Regions from separate parts of the Brenneria goodwinii genome, predicted to be linked through region 2. Evidence: predicted binding sites of a transcription regulator. Region 2 holds the regulator's gene; each other region holds the start of a gene.
The links. The regulator PhoB, encoded in region 2, activates phosphate uptake and scavenging genes when phosphate is short. The targets are predictions, from matches to a motif close to CTGTCATAAAACTGNCNNAT.

Region 1 (2,277 bases), 1.2 Mb from region 2:
GATGATAACTCGCGGGTATCGACGCCGCCCATGGTGACTTCTGCCGTTCGGTAACCTTCGGTGCCGTTAGGTTGTACCTGCCACTGCCCGATAGTTTTCTCGATTTGCCGCTGTTGGGCGCTATTCAATTGTTTCAACGTGACGTCTGGCAATTGCCCCAGCGTTTGCAGACACTCGACCAATCGTTTGGGGAGCCACTGCGCCAGCGTGTTTTTCAGACTTTGATTGGGGTGCGCCAGCCGTTCATCATTAATCAGCGCCGCAACATCCTGATCCGGCAGAAAATTGACGGTCACGAATTCGCCGGCCTGCCAATAGCTGGAGAGTTGAAGCACCGCGGGGCCGGAAAGCCCACGATGGGTAAACAGGATATTTTCACGGAACGTTACGCCATTCTCTGCGGCGATCGCCACCGGTACGGAAACGCCGGAGAGCGTCTGTAAATGCTCCAGCAGTGGCTTATGCAGCGTAAAAGGCACCAGCGCGGCGCGCGTGGGCAACACATTCAATCCAAATTGCCGGGCGATTTGATAGCCGAACGGCGTTGCCCCCAGACCCGGCATGGACAGGCCGCCGCTGGCAATCACCAGCGCCGAACTGCGCAACGCCGTCCCGTTGGCTAATTGCAGAGTAAATGCGTCGTCCGCCTTTTCCACCGCCGCCACTTCGCTGCGTAAACGGATCGTGACGTTAGCCTGTTCGCATTCTTTAACCAACATATCGACGATCTGTTGGGCTGAATCATCACAAAATAGCTGGCCGAGGGTCTTCTCGTGATAGGCGATATGGTGGCTATTGACCAGACTGATGAAATCCCATTGGCTATATCGCGCCAGAGCGGACTTGCAGAAATGGGGATTCAGGGACAGATAGGCGGCAGGTTCGGCATACAGATTGGTAAAATTGCAGCGCCCCCCTCCGGACATCAGGATTTTCCGTCCGGGCTTTTTGCCATTGTCGAGCAGCAGAACGCGTAGCCCCCGTTGTCCGGCCTGTGCGGCACAGAACAATCCCGCCGCGCCGGCGCCGATGATGACGACGTCAAACTGTTCCACAATAAATTCTCCGATATGATTTCGCGTATTTTCTACCCTGATGCGCGGGGCCGACGGTCATCTGGGCGGCAAATTGTAGTGTTCGCTTCAGTCAGATACTAGCGTAACAATTTACATGGTTTGGTAAAAATTTATAATTGTTTGATTTTTATTAATTAATCATCTTTTTTGCCTTATGGCATAATATGCTAAGTCAAAAAAATGTCATATTTCTCTTTTCCCCACCACCGCTTGTCGCAGATAATGCGCCGCGTTCATGACCACCAATGGCCTAACGTTTATGCTACATTTATTTGCCGGACTGGATTATTACACTAGCCTGATGTTGATTCTGGCTTTGTTATTTGTATTGTTTTATGAAGCTATTAATGGTTTTCACGATACAGCCAATGCCGTTGCTACCGTTATTTACACCCGTGCGATGAAAGCGCAGTTCGCTGTTGTTATGGCGGGAATATTTAACTTTTTGGGAGTACTGTTGGGTGGACTAAGCGTTGCTTACGCCATTGTTCATCTGCTTCCTACGGATTTGTTGCTGAATGTCAGTTCAGCGCATGGTCTGGCAATGGTCTTTTCCATGCTGCTTGCCGCCATTATCTGGAACCTTGGAACCTGGTATTTCGGGCTTCCCGCTTCAAGCTCGCACACGTTGATTGGCGCTATCATCGGTATCGGTTTAACCAATGCCCTGCTGACGGATACATCCGTGATGGATGCGCTCAATATTCCCAAGATGATCAGTATCTTCCTGTCGTTAATCTTGTCGCCGATCGTCGGGATGATTATTGCCGGCGCGATGGTTTTTTTATTACGTAATTTCTGGAATAACAGTAAAAAACGTAAACGCGTGCATCTCACGCCAAACGATCGTGAAAAGCAGGATGGCAAACGCAAACCGCCGTTCTGGACGCGCACCGCACTGATCTTATCGGCCATCGGCGTCAGTTTTTCGCACGGAGCCAATGACGGTCAGAAAGGTATTGGTTTGATTATGCTGGTGTTGATCGGCGTGGCGCCGGCCGGATTTATTGTCAATATCAATGCGTCCGGCTATGACATCAGCCGTACCCGCGATTCGGTGATTAACCTGCAGGAATATTATCTTCAGCATGGCGCCGCGCTGGGGCATGTTATCGATCTGTCGCCGCCGCTTATTCCAACCCAGGAAAAAAGCATTCCGGCCGATGAGAATGGCGCGACTGAGTTTTACTGCGATAGCTCC
Region 2 (2,277 bases):
TCCAATTGATGCATCTGGGTAATGTCGCGCACCATCATCAGCAACTGCCCCTCGGAATAAGGCATAATACGGAATTCAACGTGATGCGAGTTGTTCAGTTGCAACGTTAGCGGACGGCTGAAATCCTGCCCTTTCATATAGCTGGCGAATTCAGGATAACGCAGCAGGTTGAGGATATTCTGCCCGCTGTCTTCCGGCCAACGGAAATTGAGCAGGTGCTGGGCCAAGCGATTACACCAGAAAATAGTGCCATCTTCGGTGGTGATCACCACCGCATCCGGTAACGATTCGGCGCCGCTACGAAAACGCTTAATCAATAGCGCCAATTCGCGCCGCCGCCGCCGGTTGCGCAATTGCATTTGATAAAGGCCGTAGAACAGCGGTTCCCAGCTCCAGCGGCCCGGCGGCGGCGTCATACTGCGATCGACCCACAGCCAGTAGGAGAGTTTAAGCTGATTGTAAAAATGCCAGCAAAGCACAATTAAAACAGCAGCTAAAAGGAACCAGGGCAGATAACCGAATACCAGCCCCAGCAAAAGCGCGGGCAGACAAAAAAAAGCCAGCTCCAGCGCCAGCCTCTTCCATGATAGACGTTCTAGCACGTTGATGTTTCTCCGGTACGACAACCTTCAATAACGCGTTGAAAAACGGTATCCCGTTCCCCGAACGGTTTGCACCATTTTATCATGCCCGCTGGTTTCCAGCGCCTTACGCAGTCGGCGGATATGAACATCAACAGTGCGATCTTCAACATAAACGTTAGTGCCCCAAACATGATTGAGCAACTGTTCACGACTGTAAACCCGTTCAGGATGGGTCATAAAGAAGTGCAACAACTTAAACTCCGTTGGCCCCATGTCCAGTGCCAGTTCTTCCGTCGTTACCCGGTGCGAGGAAGGATCCAGACTCAACCCGCGCATTTCAATCACTTCTTCAACGGCCATCGGCGAAATACGGCGCATCACTGCTTTGATACGCGCCACCAACTCTTTAGGGGAAAAAGGTTTGGTAATGTAATCATCCGCGCCGACTTCAAGCCCGCGCACCCGATCTTCTTCTTCGCCCCGGGCGGTTAGCATCATGACGGGTATGTCGCGGGTCAGCGCTTCACGTTTCATATGCTTGATGAATTGCAACCCCGAGCCGCCTGGCAGCATCCAGTCCAGTAACACCAGTTCAGGAAAAGGTTCTGACAGTTGTGTTACCGCACTGTCATAATCTTCAGCTTCAACAGGCTGATAACCATTCTGCTCCAGAACAAAACATACCATTTCACGAATCGGTGCTTCATCTTCCACGACCAATATGCGTCTTGCCATTGTTAATCCTGCCGTTAATCATCGTCGCTGTTAGCATGCGCTGTGCATTATGCGTCAGTTTTGTGACAGATTTATGAAAAAAACGCCGGGGCATTTTTCAACCTCGATGCCCAGCCGATCGGCATTCCCCTTGTTACATCGTTTTTTTCGCGCCGCTTTCCAAACTTATGTTTTCGCAACGACAGCTCGCGCACAGGCTGTTTATAATCAGAGACATTGCGATTACACACCGCTCAGGGAGTTCCATGCGTATTATTCACACCGCCGACTGGCATCTGGGGCAGTATTTTTATACCAAGAGCCGTGCGGCCGAACATCAAGCCTTCCTGCACTGGCTTATTGCTCAGGTCGAACAGCATCAGGTGGATGCTGTAATAGTAGCAGGAGATATCTTTGATAACGGTTCGCCGCCAAGCTATGCGCGGGAAATGTATTACCGTTTTGTTGTCGATCTACAGCGTAAAGGCTGCCAGTTAGTCATATTGGCGGGCAACCATGACTCCGTCGCCACGCTGAACGAATCGCGGGATCTGCTGGCCTTTATGAATACGCGGGTGATCGCCAGCGTCGATGGCGATGTCGAAAAACAGGTGATCGTACTGGAAAACCGTCAGGGGCGGCCCGGCGCCGTACTGTGCGCAATCCCCTTTTTGCGTCCGCGCGATCTGATAACCAGCCAGGCCGGACAATCCGGCGATGAAAAGCAGCAGGCATTGCAGGATGCCATCACCGAGCATTACCAGCGGTGTTACCAGTTGGCCTGTCAGAAACGTGAAATACTGGGGCTGCCGCTGCCCATCATCGCCACCGGCCATCTGACGACCGTCGGCGTTACCGCTTCCGACTCCGTGCGCGATATCTACATCGGTACGCTAGATGCCTTCCCGGCGCAGGCGTTTCCGCCGGCGGACTACATCGCGCTCGGACACATTCACCGCCCGCAGCGCGTGACGAAAAG
Region 3 (2,277 bases), 1.7 Mb from region 2:
CGCCGGTAATACGATCGCCCTGACGGATCAGACCGATGGTTTCATGGTAGGTCAGCACTTCGGCGCCATGCTCTTCGGCATCGATCATATTGGCGGCGGTCAGACGAAAAGGATCGACCGTACCGTCAGGCACCCGAACCGCGCCGATAAGCGTTGGATTAGCGGCCGGTTCAAGCCGCAGGGCTTCTTGCGGATCAATCGCCTGGGCATTGATCCCCGCCTGCTGGCAGGCCGCAATAAACCGGGTCTGGTAGGCGAGATCGTCTTCCGGCAGGGTAATAAACAGACCATCGGTAGGTTCGACGCAGTGACGGGCGATACGCCGCAGAATCTGGTTTTCCTCAATACATTCGCGCGCGGATTCGCCATCGGTCACCGCATAACGCGATCCGCTGTGCAGCAGGCCATGATTACGTCCGGTAGCCCCGGTCGCGATATCATAGCGTTCGAGCAACAGACAGCGCAGCCCCCGTAGGGCGCAATCCCGCACCGTTCCGGCCCCTGTCGCGCCCCCGCCAATCACAATGACATCGGTTTCCCGGTATGCCCCCGTCTTTTGCATCATGTCCTCGCTTCACGCGCTTCGTTACATATTGCTATTGGTACACAAAATACAAGGACAATGTTTGATAAGGAACAAAATCGAACATAAAACGAAAATAAAATGGCGATTAAAAGCAATAAGTGTGATGGTCATCACTCGATTCACTGGTACAACGGCATCAACTCCGTTACTTACCCCGCGCATAAAAAACACTCAAATGTTACATTTTCATAAAAATGTAACATTTGAGCAGTAACTCACAGATAAAAAGTGCGTTATTGGCTAATTTCATGTTCGTTATAGAACAAAAAATTATCGTTTTCGGACGTACCGGAGGCAAAAATGCTGAGTATTTTTAAACCCGCCACACACCAGTCCCGCATCCCGACGGATCAAGTCGATCCACTGTATCGTCGCCTGCGTTGGCAAATTTTCATGGGCATCTTCTTTGGCTATGCCGCTTACTATCTGGTGCGCAAAAATTTCGCCCTAGCGATGCCATTCTTGATCGAACAAGGATTCTCGCGCGGCGATCTCGGTTTCGCGCTATCCGGCATTTCGATCGCCTACGGCTTTTCCAAATTTATCATGGGTTCGGTCTCCGACCGTTCCAATCCGCGCGTGTTCCTACCCGCGGGCCTGATACTGGCATCTGCGGTCATGCTGTTTATGGGGTTCGTGCCCTGGGCCACCTCCAGCATTGCGATTATGTTCGTGCTGCTGTTCCTGTGCGGCTGGTTTCAGGGCATGGGTTGGCCGCCGTGCGGACGCACCATGGTGCACTGGTGGTCGAAAAAGGAACGCGGCGGCATCGTTTCCATCTGGAACTGCGCGCATAACGTCGGCGGCGGTATTCCACCGCTACTGTTCCTGCTGGGGATGGCCTGGTTTAACGACTGGAAAGCCGCTCTGTACATGCCGGCGTTTGCCGCCATCCTGGTCGCGCTGATCGCCTTTGCCCTAATGCGGGATACGCCGCAGTCCTGCGGCTTACCCCCGATTGAAGAGTATAAAAACGACTATCCGGTTGATTATGATGAGAAAGCCGAAGAGGAGCTGACCGCGAAGCAAATCTTTATGCAGTACGTTTTCCCCAACCGGCTGCTGTGGTACATCGCCATCGCCAACGTATTTGTTTACCTGCTGCGCTACGGCATTCTTGACTGGTCTCCGACCTATCTGAAAGAGGTAAAACATTTCGCGCTGGACAAATCCTCCTGGGCCTATTTCCTCTACGAATATGCCGGCATCCCCGGCACGCTGCTGTGCGGCTGGATGTCCGACAAGGTGTTCAAAGGCAACCGCGGCGCCACCGGGGTATTCTTTATGACCCTGGTCACCATCGCCACCGTCGTGTACTGGCTGAACCCGGTGGGCAATCCGCATGTGGATATGGCGTGCATGATCACCATCGGCTTTCTGATCTACGGACCGGTGATGCTGATCGGCCTGCATGCGCTGGAGCTGGCGCCGAAGAAAGCCGCAGGCACGGCGGCCGGGTTCACCGGTCTGTTCGGTTATCTCGGCGGTTCCGTCGCCGCTAGCGCCATCGTTGGTTACACCGTGGACTTCTTCGGCTGGGACGGTGGCTTTATGGTGATGATCGGCGGCAGCATCCTGTCGGTGATTCTGCTAATTATCGTCATGATCAGTGAGAAAAAGCATAAGGAAGCGTTAGCCAGACAGGCTTAATCCCACCTTGTGGGCATCCCTCCGGCGGCGTCCTGTCGACG

Region 1: a site for PhoB is predicted at 1,246-1,265, ahead of pitA (inorganic phosphate transporter PitA). Genes of this name have one in related genera too.
Region 3: a site for PhoB is predicted at 770-789, ahead of glpT (glycerol-3-phosphate transporter). Genes of this name have one in related genera too.

Annotation. Positions count from the first base shown of each region.
Region 1 is NZ_CP014137.1:4,138,750-4,141,026, reverse strand. Features, by position in the region: gene ACN28R_RS18380 (BaiN/RdsA family NAD(P)/FAD-dependent oxidoreductase) at 1-1,055, opposite strand, end outside; gene pitA (inorganic phosphate transporter PitA) at 1,336-2,277, shown strand, end outside.
Region 2 is NZ_CP014137.1:2,977,250-2,979,526, forward strand. Features, by position in the region: gene phoR (phosphate regulon sensor histidine kinase PhoR) at 1-602, opposite strand, end outside; gene phoB (phosphate response regulator transcription factor PhoB) at 630-1,319, opposite strand; gene sbcD (exonuclease subunit SbcD) at 1,565-2,277, shown strand, end outside.
Region 3 is NZ_CP014137.1:4,641,106-4,643,382, reverse strand. Features, by position in the region: gene glpA (anaerobic glycerol-3-phosphate dehydrogenase subunit A) at 1-565, opposite strand, end outside; gene glpT (glycerol-3-phosphate transporter) at 887-2,236, shown strand.